Regions from separate parts of the Clostridium chromiireducens genome, predicted to be linked through region 1. Evidence: riboswitches for the same ligand, from Rfam matches in the RefSeq annotation. Region 1 holds a riboswitch; each other region holds the start of a gene.
What was found. Region 1 has a riboswitch for S-adenosylmethionine ahead of D2A34_RS05325 (O-acetylhomoserine aminocarboxypropyltransferase/cysteine synthase family protein). Riboswitches for the same ligand answer to the same signal wherever they lie in the genome.
Positions count from the first base shown of each region.

Region 1 (6,744 bases):
AAGGAAGAACTTGATGCCATCCATTTTGAGTTCCTTCATATACTGGAATAACTCCTGAATCTTTTATCTTTTGACATACAGCTTTAAATTCTGCATAATTTGTAGGAACTTTTAAACCTAATTTATCAAATATTTCTTTATTGTATACGTAGAAATACATTTTCTTACCTGGGAATGTAATACCATATACCTTACTATTATACGAAATTGAAGGAAGAACATTAGGGTCTAATCTCTTTACCCATTCTTCACTTGATACGTCTTGTACATATTTTTCCGGATTGACTCTTGTTACTAGATTTAGTGGGTCCGCATCTGCACAGAAGATATCTGGTGCTTCACCTGAGTCTAATTTTACTTTCAATAAATCACGCCATTGTGCATCTGGTGAGATTTGAAAATCAATTTTAACGCCTGTCTCGCTTTCAAATTGTTTAGCTAACTCTTGCACAACTCCAGATGTCGGCAACCCAGATTGATGTGAACCAAATGTTAATGTAACCTTTTCACTGCTACTTGTAGATTTTGAATCGCTTGAAGTACTGCTTGAATTTCCCCCACACCCTACAAGCAGACCTCCAGCCATCATGGTAACACAGAGAGTACTTAATAATTTTATTAACCTTTTTCTCATTAATATTTACCTCCACTTTTTGTAATGTTTTCTTTAATTTTCTATGATATGCTTTACATTGAGTACATGTTTATGATAACATTATCATTGCTTATTAGAAATAGAAAAAACAGTACTCTTTTTTGCACTTTTTTGAACATTATTATATAATACATCCTAAAGGGAGGAGCATATCTATGAATCGGAAATTATATTTTTCTCAAAAAATATATTTATTTTTTATATATGGATTATTGGTTATTGTATTGCTATCATTATTTTTTATATCGTTTTATTCACTTTATAGTAAAAATATTTATAAAGATGCAAAAACAAAATCTGAAACATTATGTGCCTCTGTTCAAAATTCAATCTCAACAGAATTAAAGAATATGTCAACTGTTTCTATGAATATTGTATATTCAAATGCTATAAAGAAGAACTTCACCAGCTTTACAAAAAATAATACTGATAAAATTGAACTTGATAATTTCTTCGTTTCTAGAGAAAATGTTTTAGCAATTTACGATATCATTACGGCTATTATTGGACCATTTCAATCTGCATCCCAGGTGAATCTTTATACACTTAATGGAATATGCATAGGTTCTGGTTATTTTCAGGGAGTTACAAATGTAGGATTAAAATCCATTCCCTGGTATGAAGAAACCATGAATAAAAATGGTGCTAAAAATATTTCAACTACATCAAAACTATCAAATAACATTGCACGAAATGAATATGGCGCAGATAAACAATATCTATCGCTAACTCGTGTTTTTTTTAATAGCAGCAACGAGCCAGAAGGAATTGTTGAAGTACTGCAAGATTATAATAATGTTTTTTCATTAATTTCACAGTTAAAACTTAAAAATCCTTCTACATCGTTTTACGTGTATAATGAAAAAAATGAATTAGTTTATCCAAATAGTGAATCCTTGAATGAAAATATAAATTATATGGATTCTATTAAATCTAACAACTTGACCCCTTCTATAGGATACTTCGTAACCTTAGGGAATGATGAAAACGTTCTTATTACTTATGAAAAAATTGATGCATATAATTGGACAATTGTAACTAGTGAACCTAAGAGTACTGTATTTAGATCGTTGTACTCTTTTGAACAAGGATTTATCATTCTTATTATTTTTTCTATTTTCTTCACTTTACTTTTATGTTTTATAATATCAAGCAGGCTGACTTCTCCTTTAAGTAAGTTAACAAAAGCAACGAAAAAAGTTACTATTAGTAGAGTTTTGAATGAAAAAGAACTTATATTAACTCCTGTAAATAGTAATATCCAAGAAATATCGGAGTTATATAGATCATTTTTAGAAATGTATGATAAATTAAAAGATTCTTCTCATGAGATACTATTACTAAAATCAGAGGAAACTAAGGCAAAACTCCAAGCAACACAGTCTCTTGTTAATCCTCATTTCTTATATAATAATCTAACAAATATTAGTATAATGGCCGAAGAAAATATGAATGACAATATTATAGATATGTGTCATGCATTGTGTGATTATTTTAGATATATTACAACTAACGATGAAACTGCAGTTTCTTTAAGCACAGAAATTTTATATACACAAAAATATATTGAATGTATGAAAATGAGATACGGCGAAGACCTTATTTATACTTGTGATATTAACAAGCTAACAGAAAACATTTTAATACCAAAACTAATTATACAACCTATTGTTGAAAATGCCTTTAAGCATGGATTTAGTTCATCACCTCCATGGCATTTAAATATTAGTTCTAATATAGATGAAAATAAATGGTTAATTCATATTGAAGATAATGGCGGATGCCTAAGCAAAGATAAGAAAGAAGAACTTCTATCAACGTTCTATAATTTAAATAAAGATGAGGAATTGAAAACTTTAAAAATTGGTGGTATGGGAATAAAAAATGTATATATAAGATTAAAACTCTTATACAACGAACATGCCATTTTTAAAATCGATAATTCAAAAGACCATAAGACAATTTTTACAATCGGTGGTCCTATATATTATAATAAGGAGGATTTTTATGGAAACTATACACAATTATAAATATCTTGTTGTAGAGGACGAGCATCTGATCAGACAGAATTTAATAAAAAAAATTAGTTCCTTATCAGTTCCTCTTGAACTGGTTGGTGAAGCTAGTAATGGAGAAAATGCCATAGCCCTTATTGAGCAATTATATCCTTCTTTGGTGATTACTGATATAAGAATGCCTCAATCTGATGGATTACAGCTTATTAAATATATACATCAAAATCATCCACATATTAAAACCATGATTTTAAGCGGATATAATGATTTTAAATATGCTCAAATAGCGCTAAAATATGGTGTGAAAGATTTTCTTTTGAAACCGATTAAAATAGACGAGCTTAATGCAGCGCTGCAAAATATACTTGTAATACTAGATTCAGAAAATAAAAATATTTCATCTTTTTCAATTGATCCACATGGCTTAAAACCCGAAAATCTAAGCCAATTAATAGAAAGCTATATACTTAATAATTATGCTTCAATAACTTCACTAAATAAAATAGCTGAAAAATTTGGATTTACAAATGAATATCTTAGTAAGATATTCAAAAAGTACACAGGTGAGACGCCAATAAAATATATCACAAAAATCCGCATAAACGAATCAAAACTCCTTTTAATCAATCAACCTGACTTAGAAATAAAAAAAGTTGGAGAATTAGTTGGATATAAAGATGCTTTTTATTTCAGCAGAGTATTCAAATCTAATGTTGGATTTTATCCTAGTGACTATAGATCAAAACATTTAAAGACTAACTAACCTAACATTCTTCACCTTAAATTTTTTCTAACATTAAAACTAGAGGATCAACATTTTTTCATAAATGTTGATCCTCTAGTTGGTTAATTATCATCTTATCTATTAATGAAGGTTTGCTTTTATATAATTCAAATTAATATCTTCTCTACCTTAACTATTTATATCTTTTATGCTTCGAATGCTTGTGATAAATCATAGATTATATCATCAATATGTTCAGTACCAATTGAAAGACGAATAGTGTTTGGCTTTATTCCTGATTCCTTTAATTCTGTTTCATTCATTTGTGAATGAGTAGTACTTGCTGGATGAATTACTAGTGATTTAACATCAGCTACATTGGCAAGTAGAGAGAATATTTCTAATCTATCAATAAAATCTTGCGCTTCTTTAGCTCCACCTTTAATTTCAAAAGTGAATATAGAACCTGCTCCATTTGGGAAATACTTATTGTATAATTCATGATCTGGGCTCTCTGGTAATGATGGATGATTGACCTTCTCTACCTTTGCATGATTCTTTAAGAAGTCTACTACTTTTAAAGCATTTTCAACATGACGTTCAAGTCTAAGAGAAAGTGTTTCTAATCCTTGTAATAATATAAAAGCATTAAATGGGCTTATGCAAGCACCAGTATCTCTTAATATTACAGCACGAATTCTGGTCACATATGCTGCTGCGCCAACTGCTTCTGCAAACTTGATTCCATGATAACTTGGATCTGCCTCAGTTAATTGTGGGAATTTTCCTGAACCTATCCAGTCAAATTTTCCTGAATCTACGATTACGCCACCTAATGATGTACCATGTCCACCTATAAATTTAGTAGCCGAATGAACAACTATGTCTGCTCCATGTTCAATTGGTCTGAAAAGGAATGGAGTTCCGAATGTATTATCAACTATTAGTGGAATTTTATGTTTATGAGCTATTTCTGCTAATGCATCAACATCTAAAATATTTGAATTTGGATTCCCAAGTGATTCGATTAAGATTGCTTTTGTATTTTCTTGAATTGCATTCTCAAAATTTGATAAATCATCAGGATCTACAAATGTTGTTGTAACGCCATTTGTTGGGAATGTATGTGCTAATAAGTTATATGATCCACCATATATAGTTTTTTCTGCAACTATATGATCTCCTGCTTTAGTTATATTTTGTAGTGCATATGTTATTGCTGCTGCTCCTGAAGCTACTGCAAGTGCTGCTACCCCACCCTCTAAAGCTGCAATACGTTTTTCAAAAACATCTTGTGTAGAATTTGTTAAACGTCCATATATATTCCCAGCATCAGCTAGTCCAAATCTTGCAGCAGCATGTGCTGAATTTCTAAATACATATGAAGTTGTTTGATAAATAGGTACTGCTCTAGCATCTGTTGCTGGATCTGGTTGTTCTTGTCCTACATGAAGTTGTAGTGTTTCAAATTTTAAATTTCTTTCTTTGTTGCTCATAATCTTGCCCCCATCATATATTTTAATTTCTTATTTATCTTATCTATTTACTATGATTTGTATATTACTCCTATATTTTCAAGTTGTCAATAACTAATTAAAAGTCTTATTTATACTCAAATTTACAAATTAATATACAGAAAATTAGTCCAATATATAGCAAAAACTACCTTCTAAATAAGAAAGTAGTGAAGAGATTCATTTACATTCTTATCTACCAGATATAAAATCTGCAGGAATTAGCACCTTAAACTAATGATAACATTTAATCCAGGTTGCTAGACATCATTGGGCCAGTCCCTCCGTCTTTCTTGATAAAAATTTATATTTTATTATTCTTAGTTGTTTACTATGATATAAAGTATACATTTTATAGGTTAAAATGTCAATACTTTTTTAATTTTCTGCAACTTTTTTTATTAAATTGCTAATATAGATCTTAATTTATAACTATTCATTCAAATACACTAATTCCCCATTAAAATATGTCCTTTCAATATTAATATTAGATATATCTAATGGATTTAACAAAAATATATTCTTATCCAAAACTATCAAGTCCGCTTTTTTTTCAACCTCTAAACTTCCTATATCTTTCTCTTTCCCCAATGCATAAGCTGCATTAATAGTAAACATCTTTACAGACTCTATTACTGATATTCTCTCACTTGGATTTAATCTATATCGCATATCAGTCATATTAATTTTCTCAGGATAACCTGATTGTGTGAAATCATATAAATTTCGTATAGAACTACATTCTATAGCCTTTAATGGATTTGCTCTTTCTATATCCCAATTATCTGAAGATCCAGCTGTAATGATTCCACTATCAATTAGAGATTTAATTGGGTATTGTCTATGAGCTCTTACCTCACCTATTGCCATTACTTCATTTTTGCTCACACTCATATCTTTATAAAACCATGATGGTCTTATAATTGCATTTATGTTCAAATTTTTCATTCTTTGTATATAATATTTCGTTATGAGATCTATATGAAGTAATGAATTCCTAAAATTGCGATTTATGTTAGTTTTCAAAGAATACTCTATGCCATCGATTGACAATTTACAAGCTAAGTCTCCTACTGCATGAATACAAACATTAAAATCTAGTCTGTTTGCCATTTTTATTCCTTCTTTAAATTCTTGATAATTCCATAAAAACATCCCATTTTCTTCATACGATTCTTTGTTTATTTGCTCATAGGGTCTAAATAGGTAGGCTGTCTTATCTTCTATAAGTCCATCAGAGAAAAACTTTGCAATTGATATGTCAAATAAATCTGTTTTATATAGTATTCTTCTTCTTTTTAGATGATGCATTTGTTCAAATATAGTTTTTTTACAAATTTCTTCAGGTTTAATTGTAACCCCATAATTTATTCTTAATTTAAGTTTATTTTCTTCTTCCAATTTCTTATAAGTTTCCAATTTCATTTTTAGTCTTTCATCATTTATTAACCCAATTGTTGTTATTCCATATGAATGTAATATATTTTGATATTTTATAAATTTACTTAAGTATTCATCATCTTTATAACTTTCCATTTCTTTCGCTTTTACTATATAAACTATATCTACTTCATTTCCTTTTAAGGTACCCCACAATTCCCCTTGTTCATCTAATTCTATTTTTCCTCCAATCGGAACATTAGTATCTTTAGTTATTCCATAATACTTCAATGCTTTATCATTTAACCACAAGACGTAGCCATCGCATGATTTTAATACTATGGGTTTATGAGTTTTTAGCATTTCAAACCACTTTTTATTTGGCCCCTTAAACGCTTCAGTATGATCATTTATATTTTCTTCTTCTTTTTCGAAAGCAGATTTTTTCCACCCGAC
Region 1 is NZ_QXDJ01000002.1:1,884-8,627, reverse strand. It holds gene D2A34_RS05340 (ABC transporter substrate-binding protein) at 1-634, opposite strand, end outside; gene D2A34_RS05335 (sensor histidine kinase) at 811-2,685, shown strand; gene D2A34_RS05330 (response regulator transcription factor) at 2,663-3,433, shown strand; gene D2A34_RS05325 (O-acetylhomoserine aminocarboxypropyltransferase/cysteine synthase family protein) at 3,601-4,890, opposite strand; SAM riboswitch class I at 5,098-5,211, opposite strand; gene D2A34_RS05320 (amidohydrolase) at 5,341-6,744, opposite strand, start outside.

Region 2 (6,744 bases), on a different contig from region 1:
ATATTGATTGGTACTGTAATATATGTAATTGCTATTGACATAACCAGTTTGGTTTTTATAGGTACTCTTTTATCCTTAAGTAACCTATAAACTAAAGAAGCTATATCAGGTAACATAAAAATATACTCTTTATACTTTTTAGATTTTTCCGGCAACTTATTCTCTAAGATCTTTCTTCCCTCTGAATAATTATCATGCACTTTATTAACACTTTCTAATTCTGATAGGTTTTCTTCTTCATTTTCTAAAGTTTCTTTCGTTTCAATACTCTTTATTAAATTTCCCGCTAATGAAATTCTAATGCTACTAGCTTCTACCCATACTTCTGATTTTTTCATATATATTTCATTTATATTTAAATCAACAAAGGATATATCCTTAAGTATTGTATTTATATCAATTATTACTTTATCTTTATCATTGCTTATTCCATATTTTTTAAACATTTTAGATAGTTGATTTAATGCAAAACTTCTTAATATCCTAAACATACCTAAGTTTAGAATCTTCACTTTAACTATTCTAGCAACGATTTTATTATTTATACATTCTATTAATTGAATCTTAACAAAAAATTCTATGTTTAATCCCTTTTTTAAGTTTCCTTCCAATATTATTCCATCATCTATAGATACATTTTTTATACTCAGGCCTTCAATCTTAATAAATTCATTTATGATACTTAATATATCACTCCCTAATAGTTTAACCTTAACCCCCGATATATCCATACATCATCCCCCTTTAATAATCTCTTTATTAATTTTAGGTTAATTTTTCCTAAACATACTTAAAAGTATACAATATTCCAATCAATTATTAAAGGCAGGCTTTGAGGATATTATTAATATTATCACACTAAAAAAGAGAGGCATATATGTTTGCATATTCGGAATTATCCTAATTCTACACAACATGTATGCTCTCTCTATTTATAGAATATCTCTAGGCAATTTAAGTAGCTATTACTATTCTATCTTAGAATACTGGAATTACTGATCCATTGTATTCTTTTTCTATAAATGCCTTAACTTCTGGTGAAGTCATTGCCTTTACTAAAGCTTTAATTTTTTCTTGATTTTCGTTACCTTCTTTTACAACAACTATGTTTGCATAAGGCTTAGCAGCTTCTGAATTTTTATCTTCAATAATAATTGCATCATTTGCTGGATTGAATTTAGCTTCAATTGCATAATTTCCGTTTATTACAGCTGCATCAACATCATCTATAGCTCTTGGAACTGCTGCTGCTTCTAATTCATTGAACTTTAAGTTTTTAGGATTTTCTGTGATATCCTTTGGTGTAACTAATTCACCATCTTTAATTTTTATTAATCCTTTTCCTGCTAATAACTTTAGTGCTCTAGCTTCATTTGATGGATCATTAGGAACAGCAATTGTTGCCCCGCTCTTAAGTTCATCTAAACTCTTAACCTTATGAGAATATAATCCCATTGGTTCTAAATGTACAGCACCTACAGATACTAACTTAAAGCCTTTTGATTCATTTTGTTCTTTTAAATAAGGCATGTGTTGGAAGAAGTTTGCATCTAATGATCCTTCAGATACTGCAGTATTTGGTTGAACATAATCATTAAATTCTGTTATTTCTACAGTATACCCTTCTTTTTCAAGTAACGGCTTAGCTATATCCACTATTTCTTTATGTGGTTTTGGTGTTACACCAATTTTTATTACCTTATCATTTTTTGAATCTTTACTTCCTGAAGTAGCTGTGCCCCCACATCCTACTAATCCAAATGCTACTACTCCTGCTAAAACTACTGATAAAATTGATTTCTTTTTCATATTTTTTCCCCCTATTTTGATAATTTATTGTAAAAATAATTTCCTAGAACTTGTAGTCCTTGTACTACTATAATTAAAACAATACATGTTACTACCATATAATCTGTTTGGAATCTTTGGTATCCATAACTTATAGCTACTTGACCAAGACCTCCTCCTCCAATGGTTCCTGCCATAGCAGAATATCCAACAATACTTATTATTGTAAGCGTGATCCCTGATGCTATTGAAGGAATGGCCTCTTTAAGCATAACCTTAAATATAATCTGAGTATTTGATGCTCCAAAAGATTTTGCCGCTTCAATTATTCCCTTATCAACTTCTCTTAATGATGATTCTATAATTCTTGCTACAAAAGGAGCTGCTGCAATTGTAAGTGGAACTATCGCCGCTTCTGTACCTATAGATTTACCAGCAATGAATCTAGTTAAAGGTATAATTGCTACCATCAATATAATAACCGGAAAACTTCTTAATACATTAATAATTAAATCTAGAATAGTATAAATAACTTTATTTGGTTTTAATCCATCCTTCGCAGTAACTGTTAATATTATTGCAGGTATAAATCCTAAAATAAGTGAACCAATAGTTGACGCAAAAACCATTTCTAATGTCTCTATTAAAGCTTTTACTATTACCTCATTCATTATTCAATCACCTCCAATAAAATATCTTTATTTTCAAGATATTTTATAACCTTATCTTTATCTTCCTCTTTAATATTTATTACAAGCCCACCTAATATTTCACTTCTAAATTTTTCAAGTTTTCCCCAAACTATAGAAAAATCTATTTCTAAATCCCTAGCCATTTTTGTAATAAGAGCATTTTCAGAAGAATCACTTGGGAAGAACAACTTAATATTAACTCCATCTTCTGGCAATATTCCATTTTCATCTTCTTCACCTAAGAATTTTCTTAAAGATTTTCCTGGTTTTAAGAACAGGTCCTCTGATTTTCCTTCAGCCTCTATCTTTCCTCCATCAATTAACGCAACCTTTTCGCATACTTCTTTTATTACTTCCATTTGATGAGTAACTATTACTATTGTTATTCCCAATTCTTTATTAATTTTAGAAAGTAACGCTAAAATATCTTTTGTAATTTTAGGATCTAATGCTGACGTTGCTTCATCACAAAGCAATACTTTAGGATCTAGTGCTAATGCTCTTGCTATTGCTACTCTTTGCTTCTGACCACCACTAAGTTCTGATGGTTTGCTTAATTTTTTATCTTTTAATCCAACTAAATCTAATAATCTTAGTACTTTGTTTTGAATTTCATTTTTACTATATCCCCACACTTCAAGTGGAAGTGCTACATTATCAAAAACATTCTTTCTTTGCATAAGGTTGAAATTTTGAAAAATCATCCCCAAATCTTTTCTAAATTCTCTAAGGCTAGTCCCTGCTAATGAAGAAACCTCTTTCCCCATTACTTTTACTGATCCTCCATCATAAGTTTCAAGTCCATTTATGCATCTAAGTAATGTCGATTTTCCTGCCCCACTATGTCCTATTATTCCATAAATTTCGCCCTCTTTAATACTTATTGATACGTCTTTTATAACTTGTGTTTCCCCAAAATTCTTGACTACATTTCTAATTTCTATCAAAACACATTTTCCTCCTTTGACTTTGTTTTGTTAGTTTCCGGATAACTAAGGTAGTAATTTAAGTAACTTTTCAGATTATTTAATTAATACCTCAAAACAAAAGCGCCAGAGAATAAATCTCTAGCGCATAAAACACCATTCAAATTTATCCTCTCATCTATCAGCTAATGCTGCTGGAATTAGCACCATATAAATATCGACTTTTATACAATATTTAGGTTGCCGGGTTTCTCAGGGCCAGTCCCTCCACCACTCTTGATAAGATATCAGATTATTTAATTTAGTTACTGAAATGATTATATAAATTTTTTTTTCATTTGTCAATCTCTAAATAATAACCATTGAATCCATTTAATCCAAAGTATTATGCTCGGATTACTATCATTATATATAGTAGATTAACATATTGCAAGAACTTTTTAATATTTACATATAAATTTTAAAATAATATTATAGTTTTATTATCAATAAGATAATTAAGCTGCTTTTTTCTGAGTAGAACCATTTGTTGTAATATTCCAGTTATTTGAGCATTGTGGAGATATTTGTCCATGTTCTTTAATATAATTTGTCATCAAGCTTCTCACTTGACCGTCATCTCCAAGAACTTTACCCGAATCATAATTTACAATACTTGCATCAGTATTACTCAATCCAGCTGCTTTCATAAAACCGCCGCCACCATTATATCTATAATTGTTTATGGCAACAGTAAATTCATCACTATCTTTTACTGCCACATCATTTACTTTTAAATTTTTTATTCTATTTCCAGAAATTACTCTTCCAGTTGTTTTATCCACTATACATGAAGGCTCTGTTAAATCTATATCATAGGTTGCTCCATATAGTTGATCTAAATTATAATCTGGAATGTTTAATGCCGAGTCCTTAGCAACTACATGATTACTGCTATTAGTTTGAGCATAATATCTAACAGAATACTCCATCCAATCTTTAAGCTGCTTACCATTCATCTTTATACCATATAAGAAATTCTCAAATGTATAAACCGCCATCATATCTTTTATTGTAATATCGCCTTTTGGTATGAATGCTGATGAACTTAAAGGTGCAGCAATTGAAAGCTTAGTTCCAGCAGATTCTTTTTGAACCTTATTAATTAGCTCCATAATTGCTGTAGGCTGATTTGTTTGTCCTTGCCCAGTGAACTCTCCACTTGAAGTTCCTATTTTTGTATCTACATACTTCAAAGTTGCATCTTGATATGGTTTAATTAGAGTTACTATCTCAGAATCCTCTCCTATATTCTTATCAATAACAACATTCTTAGTTGAAATCCCTGAAAGTTTTCCATTTGAATCAATATTCATTTCAAATTGAGCAATCCCTGTTGCTCCTTTTGTTGATTCCACTATTGGCACGACTTTTCCTTCTGGATTTTTCTTAGTTAAGTCATTGACTTTTAGATGAGTATGACCTGCAACAATTGCATCAATTCCGCTTACTTGCGTTGCAATTTCGTTAATCTGATTTTCTGGCAAAACATCTGCTTCTGTTTCTTCCCCACTATGAGCTGAAACTACAACAATATCTGCCCCTTTAGCCTTAACCTCTTTAACCCATTTTTTTGCTTCATCTACAAGATCATTAAACTCAAGCCCTTCATAGTGCGATTTGTCTTCCCAACTTGGTACACATTTATTTTCTAAACCTATTACTGCAAGCTTAACTTCTTTACCATTTACATTGAAGCTTTTTATAATATAAGGTTGAACAAAATTTGAATTATCTCCTTTATATACATTAGCAGCAAGGACTGATATTCCTTCACTTTGGTAATCCTTAATAACTCTATTTAATACCTCTAAACCATAATTAAATTCATGGTTACCTAAAGTCCATGAATCATATTTCATAGCCCCCATTACTTTCGCCATAGGATACTCTAAATTTTTATCCATTACATCATAATAATACGATAAAGGCGTTCCTTGAATAGTATCTCCATTGTCAATTAACATAACATTTTTATTATTTTGTCTAACATTTTTAACATATGTTGAGACTCTTGCTAGCCCTTGACCTTTCTCCGTTGCCTTTCCCATTGCGTAATCATAATCTAATACTGTTCCATGTACATCAGTTGTTGCTAATAATATTATTGAACTCGATAAGTTTATCATTCTTTCTATTTCCTTGTTAGGAATTGTATTTTTGCCATTCTTATCTTTATTATCTTTGCACCAATCAATAAATGCATCTCTTACTAAAATATGAGTATCATTAGCTACATTTAATCCACCATATTTTTTAAATGCTGTAAATGAATCTCCACCCTGAGCAACAAAGTCCGGCAATGCTACAGATAAGTTTTCAGAATCCTTAATTGCGCTTCCATCTTCTCTTGTTATATCCTTAATTCTTTCTCCAGATGGAAGATTTGAGTTATAGGTAAACTTAATTCCTGATACTTGCATTCCCTTGCTATTATCTGCAACTCCTTGTTCTAAAGCTTCTTTTAATTGAGCTTTTGTCATACTTAGTTTGTAAATGGTGTTATCAAAAGGCATAAATTGCCACATAGTACCTACTGTCATATCACCTTGTGGTATATCTATTCTTAGCCCTCCATTATTTTGAATTCCTACATCTGCGTTAACTGCATTTCTTGTGACATCTGTAGCCCAATTTCCCAAGACCGATGAACCATATGGAGAAATATTTATTTTTCTTGTAAGTTCTTTTTCATTATTGTACCCGATAACCTCATTAGTAGTTGATTTTATTTCATTATTAGCATTATCCACCATCTCATTAATATATCTATCTGTTTCTGGATTTTCGGCTTTATATCCCTTATCATTATCCAATGCTATATAAGAAGATTCTATTGTTGGCGTATCAAACTTCACTTTTTTATCACCAGTTATCTTAAACTTAGCATCTATAAATCCTTTACCTGCAGAATTTCCAATAAAAACTGGAATATTTGTGACTTTAGCAATTGCTGAAGTTTTAGTATGGCTGTGGCCACCAAAAACCGCATCTATATTTTTAAGTTTGTCTGCTATGTTAAATATAGCTCCAGTTGCATTATCTCCGTTATCTCCTTCATGTATTAATGCTAATATTATGTCTGCAGAATTATTCTGCTTCAATTCTCCTGCTATGGAATTAACTTCATTTGCTAAATCTTTAAATTCATAATCTTTCACATACTTAGGTGATACAATTGTTGATGTTTCTGGAGTTATTCCTCCTATTACTGCAATCTTTATTCCATCCTTAGTAACGATTTTATAAGGATCAAATATCCTTTTTCCTGTTGACTTACTATAAAGATTGCTACAAAT
Region 2 is NZ_QXDJ01000008.1:60,722-67,465, reverse strand. It holds gene D2A34_RS23625 (YkvA family protein) at 1-731, opposite strand, end outside; gene D2A34_RS23620 (MetQ/NlpA family ABC transporter substrate-binding protein) at 979-1,809, opposite strand; gene D2A34_RS23615 (methionine ABC transporter permease) at 1,821-2,459, opposite strand; gene D2A34_RS23610 (methionine ABC transporter ATP-binding protein) at 2,459-3,427, opposite strand; SAM riboswitch class I at 3,578-3,692, opposite strand; gene D2A34_RS23605 (bifunctional metallophosphatase/5'-nucleotidase) at 3,904-6,744, opposite strand, start outside.
Region 2: linked by a shared signal. The riboswitch ahead of D2A34_RS23610 (methionine ABC transporter ATP-binding protein) and the one ahead of D2A34_RS05325 (O-acetylhomoserine aminocarboxypropyltransferase/cysteine synthase family protein) in region 1 are both predicted to bind S-adenosylmethionine.

Region 3 (6,744 bases), on a different contig from region 1:
TTGTCAACCTTCCAAATTATTGTTGGTTGACAATTAGTTCGTAATAGTTAACATTCACTAAGAGAAAAAACGTAGTATTAACTAAAAAAATTATTATGAATTAGTGAATTTATTTATCCCCAAAAGGATTATCAAATATGAAAAAGTATTAATAAATTTGTGAGGAATCTTGTATGTTGAAGATTAATTCTTATCTACAATTATCGTAATATATCATATTATAGAATAGTTATAAATACTTTAAAGGATAAATCTTATGAATCAAATAAGAAATAATGATAATCATAGCTTAAGAAATCAAGATGGTACTAGGGGAAACAATAAATTAAGAGTCATTGGTAAAGGGACTGTAAGTGTAAGACCAGATGGAGCTGAGGTTATAGTTGGCGTTACAACAGAAGATAAGCAATTGGAAGTTGCACAACAGGAAAATGCTCAAACTATGCAGCAAGTTATCAATAGTATAAGAGCTGTAGGGGTGCCCCAAAGGAATATACAAACTCGAAATTATAACATTAGACCTGATTATGATTATATTAATGGTGAGCAGATATTCAGAGTATATGAAGTAAGCACTAACCTTGAAGTTGTAATTAGTGATATTAATTCCGTGGGTCAAATAATTGATACAGCTGTAAGTAATGGTGCTAATTCTGTGAATGGTATTATTTTTACAATTTCAGATGAAACAGCACAATATTATGAGGCTTTAAGGAGAGCAGTTGAAGATGCTCAAAATAAGGCTAGAGTTATTGCAAATGAACTTAATGTAAATCTAGATATAATACCGATAGAGATAAATGAACAGAACGAGGAGGAAATAATGCCTGCAGTAATGACTCTTAAAAGCTCAAATGCTTCTACACCAATTGAGGCTGGAGAAAATATAATAAATGCGGATATAGAAGCTATATTTGTATATTCAAAATATTAAAAAACTAAAACACAAAATGAAAGTCAGATTATTTTATATAATTTTATCTGGCTTTTGCTTTTTAAAAATTATATGATTATATAAAGTAAAAGATAAAAATTAAATTGTTTAGGTTTAAAACGCTAAATATAACAATAAAAATCAACCTAAACATAGTCAAGGTACTTAAATTAAAGTTGAAGTTGTAATTTAAAAATACTGGAGGTAATAATTATGGCTATATTTGAAGCTTGTGTTGGAAATTATGAAGAAGCGATTTCGGCTGCAAAAAGAGGAGCAGATAGAATTGAACTTTGTGATAACTTGATGGAAGGGGGAACGACACCAAGCTATGGTACAATTAGGAAAACATTAGAAAAATTAGATATTCCTATAATGGTGATTATAAGGCCACGAGGAGGCAATTTTACATATATAAAAGACGAGATAGAAATAATGAAATATGATATACAAATGTGTAAGGATCTTGGAGTACATGGAGTTGTAATTGGAGCAATTAAAGAATCAAAAATAGATAAGGATATTATAAAAGAGTTGATTAGCCTAGCAAAACCACTAAGTATAACTTTTCATATGGCATTTGATGAAATAGAGGATAAGTATACTGCTATTGATGAATTAGTAGATCTTAAAATAGATAGAATACTTACAAAAGGTGGTGCTGAAGATGCTATATCTGGAAAGGATACTATAATAGAATTGATTAATTATGCCAATGGAAGAATCTCAATAATGCCTGGCAAGGGTGTTAATACAGATAATAGAGATTTTCTTCTTGCATATACAGGAGCAACTGAAATACACGGGAGTAAGATAATTTAAGCAGCTTAAACGTAATGTTTTGTATATAAGAAAACCAATGCTTAATAACTAAGCATTGGCATAGAATGTCTTATATATTATCCAAAATAGCGGTACTCTAATTTTGATCCCTATCCTTCGATAGGTGGGTGCCCTCACAGATGTTTAAATCGCCTTCAATGCCGTGCAAGGACTCATAAGAAAGTACATTGTCTCATCTAAATAATTGAGCTCCCGTAGTTTAAGTGTAGGTTCAAAATAAGAGCTTAACGAATATTTCAGAATTAATAAATCCATACATGGTGGTTAAACTGCACAAATAATAAACACATGTACAGATTTAAGCTAGTCCAAACCAAGATGTTACAAGGTATTACTAACTTATAATTTGGCAGGAAAATTATTAGAAAAGTATATATTTTTCAGCCGTGAAGTTATGATAACATATTTAAAATTTCTATGCAATAGATATGCCTATGGGAATTTAAACCTTAAGAATAAATTACTAGAACTCTCTAATTTGAAAACTCTACGAAGTGCTGAAAAATATTTGAATGACAAATATCTAGTGTAGAAGAGCATATATCTATTTTTGCTTGATGAGAACATTAGAAAATTAATATTAGTAAATAAAAATAAAGTATTGACAATGCAAAAAAACCAATGTATACTACACCTATAGGAAATAAGGAAAAACAAATAACTTATCAAGAGTGGTGGAGGGACTGGCCCTGTGAAACCCAGCAACCGATTTAATAAAATTTTTATGAAGATTCGGTGCTAATTCCTGCAGCTTTAGCTGATAGATAAGAGGGAGAATTTTTATGCAATGACGCACTAGAGTTTGATCTCTAGTGCTTTTATTTTTTAAAGTAAGTTTTTATAATTCTTTATTTTATTATTAAATGTAAGATAAAGAATTATTCTTTAATAATATATATGAGTATTTTGATAAGAATTATTTAGATACTAAGTTAAATTAGGGGGTTAAAGACATGCCGAAATTAAGTAACAGATTAGACTGGTTTTCTGAATCTGTAATTAGAAAAATGACAAGAATAGCAAATAAATATGGATCAATAAATCTTTCTCAAGGGTTCCCAGATTTTGATCCTCCAAAGGCAATACTTGAAGGATTAAAGGAAGTTGCAAATAAAGGACCTCATCAATATTCAGTAACTTGGGGTGCTCAAAACTTTAGAGAAAAACTTGCTTTAAAGCAAGAGAAGTTTATGGGAATTCATATTAATCCAGATGAGAACGTCCTTGTGACATGTGGAAGTACAGAAGCAATGATGTGTGCAATGATGAGTGTTTGTAATCCAGGAGACAAGGTGATAGTATTTTCACCATTTTATGAAAACTATACTGCGGATACTATTTTATCAGGAGCTGAGCCTATATATGTTGAATTAAAACCGCCAGCTTTTAATTTTGATAAAGAAGAACTAAGAAGTGCATTTAAGCAGAATCCAAAGGCGCTAATTCTTTGTAATCCATCAAATCCTACAGGGAAGGTTTTTACTAAAGAAGAGCTATTATATATAGGAAGTCTGGCAAAAGAGTATGATACTTTTGTTATTACCGATGAGGTTTATGAGCACATAATATTTAAACCTTACAAACATACTTATTTAGCGGCACTTGAAGGTATGTTTGAAAGAACAATTTCTTGCAGTTCATTGTCAAAGACTTATTCAATAACAGGATGGAGGCTTGGATACATAATTGCAAGTAAAGAAGTAATAGAGAATTGTAAAAAGGTACATGATTTTTTAACAGTAGGAGCTGCATCACCACTTCAAGAAGCAGCCATTAAAGGTTTAGAATTTAGAGATGAGTATTATGAAGAACTAAATAATACTTATGAGAAAAAAAGAAAGTTATTCTTAGATGGGTTAGATGAAATAGGGCTTAAGTATTATGAACCTCAAGGAGCCTATTATGTTATGGTCGATATATCTGAATTTGGATATGACGATGATTATAAATTTTGTGAATGGTTAGCACAAGAAATAGGAGTAGCAGCAGTACCAGGATCAAGCTTTTTTAGAGGAAATGTAAGTAATTATATAAGATTCCATTTTGCAAAGAAAGAAGAAACATTAAAAGAAGCACTTAAGAGACTTGAGAAATTGAAAGAGTATAGATAGTGAAAAATATGTAATTTTAATTAATTAATATAGTATTTAAACCAATGATAAATTCTAACAAAAATTACATTGGAAATTTAATATAATATCAGCAAAATATAGGGGGAATAAAAATGAAAATTATTAAAAAACTAGCGGCATTAATAGTATTAGGAACAATAGGAGCAAGCATAGTTGGATGCAGCAGTAGCAAAGAAACAGCAAAAACAGATAATAAAGAAGGAAATAAGAATATTCTAGTCGGAGTATGCCCAGGACCTTATGGCGATATGGTTAAAGAAGCGTTAGCATCAGCATTGAAACCTAAAGGATATACAGTTACAACTAAAGAATTTAGTGATTATATTCAACCAGATAAAGCTTTGGATAATAAGGAAATTGATGCAAACCTATTTCAACATACTGAATACTTAAAGAAATTTAGTGCAGATAATAATCTGAAGATTTCACCTGTAATTGTTGTTCCAACTTTAGGTATGGGTGTATTTTCAAATACATTAACTTCGCTAGACCAGTTGAAAGATGGGGCTAAAATAGCAATACCAAATGATGCGTCTAATTTAGCTAGAGCATTAAGACTATTAAAAGCAAATGGGGTAATTAAATTAAAGGATAATATTGATGAAACAAAAGCAACTGAAAAAGATGTTGCGGAAAATCCAAAAAATATTAAGTTTACACCAATTGAGGGAGCACAGCTTGCGAGAAGTATAGAAAGTGTTGATGCAGCGGTAGTGCCAGGTAATTTTGCATTTGCATCTAAACTTGACTATTCTAAAGCATTAACTGTTGAAAAACTAGCTGAAAATTATAAAAATGTAATTGCAGTAAGAACAGAAGACTTAGATAAAGATCTTGGGAAAGATTTAAAAGAAGCTGTAGAATCTAAAGAATTTAAAGATGCAATTGAAAATGGTAAATTCAAAGATTTCAGTAAACCAGACTGGTGGAAATAATACTGACTATAAACACATGAAATTATATACTTTTAAGTTGAATGTTAATATAGAGGTGGTGAAAACAATGATTGAATTAAAAAATATAAATATTGAATTTAAGTCAAAAGGAAGTTTAATTCAGGCGGTAAAGGATGTAAATTTAACTATTAATAAGGGTGAAGTATTTGGAATTGTTGGTTTAAGTGGGGCTGGCAAAAGTACTTTGGTAAGAGTGATAAATTTATTGCAAAAACCTTCATCTGGACAAGTATTTATTAATGGAGAGGATATTACTACATTAAAAAGATCAGAGCTTAGACAAACAAGGCTTAAGATAGGTATGATATTCCAACATTTTAATTTAATAAGTGGTAAAACAATTTATGAAAATATTGAATTTGTTCTTAAAGTTAATAATTATCCCAAAGAAAAAAGAAAAGATAGGATATATGAACTTTTAGAACTTGTAAATTTAAAGGATAAAGTTGATGTATTTCCTTCCAATTTAAGTGGAGGACAGAAACAAAGAGTAGGTATTGCAAGAGCTATTGCAAATAATCCGGAAATACTGCTTTGCGATGAGGCAACCTCAGCTTTGGATTTAGAAAACACAGAAGAAATATTAAAACTTTTGAAAGATATAAAAGATAATACAGGGATTACAATAGTATTTATAACTCATGAAATGGAAGTAGCAAAGAAACTATTTAATAGAGTTGCTGTAATGAGTAATGGTGAAATAGTAGAAGTTAATGACGTTTATTCAATTTTCTCAGATCCTAAACATGAAGTGACTAAATCATTAATTAACAGAAACTCCAATTTAGTATTACCAAAAGAAGTTTTAGATTCTGTAAGCAAAGGTGAAATTATTAAGGTTTACTATAAGGGAGATAATAGCTTAAAACCAATAATTTCAGAAGCGGCTAAGAATTTTGATGTTGATATTAGCATTATTCACGGAAAAATAGATTATATTGACGGAAAACCAATAGGGATATTAATTATCAATATAACAGGAGATAAGGATGAAATAGCAAGAGCAAAGATGTATATTAAAGAAAATGTTATAAGGACAGAAAGAATAGTAAATGAATATCTGGAGGTGATTTAATTTATGGATTCAACAATTGAAATATTAAAAAATGAACTTGGTCAAGCTGTCTTGGATTCTGGAAAGATGATTGGAACAGCAATGATTATTTCATTAATAATTGGAGGGGCTTTAGGTCTTATATTATATTTAACTTCAAGCAACTTGTTTTTCAAAAACAAATTATTAAACTCAATTGCAGGATTTATTATTAATGTAATACGTTCACTTCCTTTTGTTATACTGCTAGTATTATTACTGCCGCTTACTAAGATAATAGTTGGTACAAATATTGGTCCAGAAGCCGCAACCGTTCCTATAACAATTGCAGCAATAGCTTTTTTTGCAAGGTTATCCGAAGGTGCATTTAGCGAAGTTGATAAGGGAGTAATTGAGGCAGCAATTTCATCTGGTGCTAGTTTATATCTCATTTTATTTGATGTACTAATAGTAGAAGCATTTCCGAGTTTAATAAGAGCCATCACAGTAAATTTAGTAAGTTTAATAGGCTATTCAGCTATGGCAGGAATAGTTGGTGGCGGAGGTATAGGTGACCTAGCTATTAGATATGGATACTATAGATATGAAACTGGGGTTATGATTGTAACAGTTCTAATATTATTAATTTTAGTGCAAGCAATTCAATTGATTGGAGATGCTCTGGCTACTAAGTTATCGAGAAGATAGATATTTTATAGGTATCTTAAAATGTAGGAAAGTACTAGATATAAGTTCGAATGAGATTTAAAGGAGGTAAACTCTATTAATGAAATTTGTCTTATATCTAGTTATTTTTCTAAGATTTTAAACATTAAGGGGGCAAAA
Region 3 is NZ_QXDJ01000003.1:82,662-89,405, forward strand. It holds gene D2A34_RS11655 (SIMPL domain-containing protein) at 257-934, shown strand; gene D2A34_RS11660 (copper homeostasis protein CutC) at 1,148-1,756, shown strand; SAM riboswitch class I at 2,437-2,548, shown strand; gene D2A34_RS11665 (pyridoxal phosphate-dependent aminotransferase) at 2,731-3,888, shown strand; gene D2A34_RS11670 (MetQ/NlpA family ABC transporter substrate-binding protein) at 4,002-4,844, shown strand; gene D2A34_RS11675 (methionine ABC transporter ATP-binding protein) at 4,912-5,940, shown strand; gene D2A34_RS11680 (methionine ABC transporter permease) at 5,944-6,606, shown strand.
Region 3: linked by a shared signal. The riboswitch ahead of D2A34_RS11665 (pyridoxal phosphate-dependent aminotransferase) and the one ahead of D2A34_RS05325 (O-acetylhomoserine aminocarboxypropyltransferase/cysteine synthase family protein) in region 1 are both predicted to bind S-adenosylmethionine.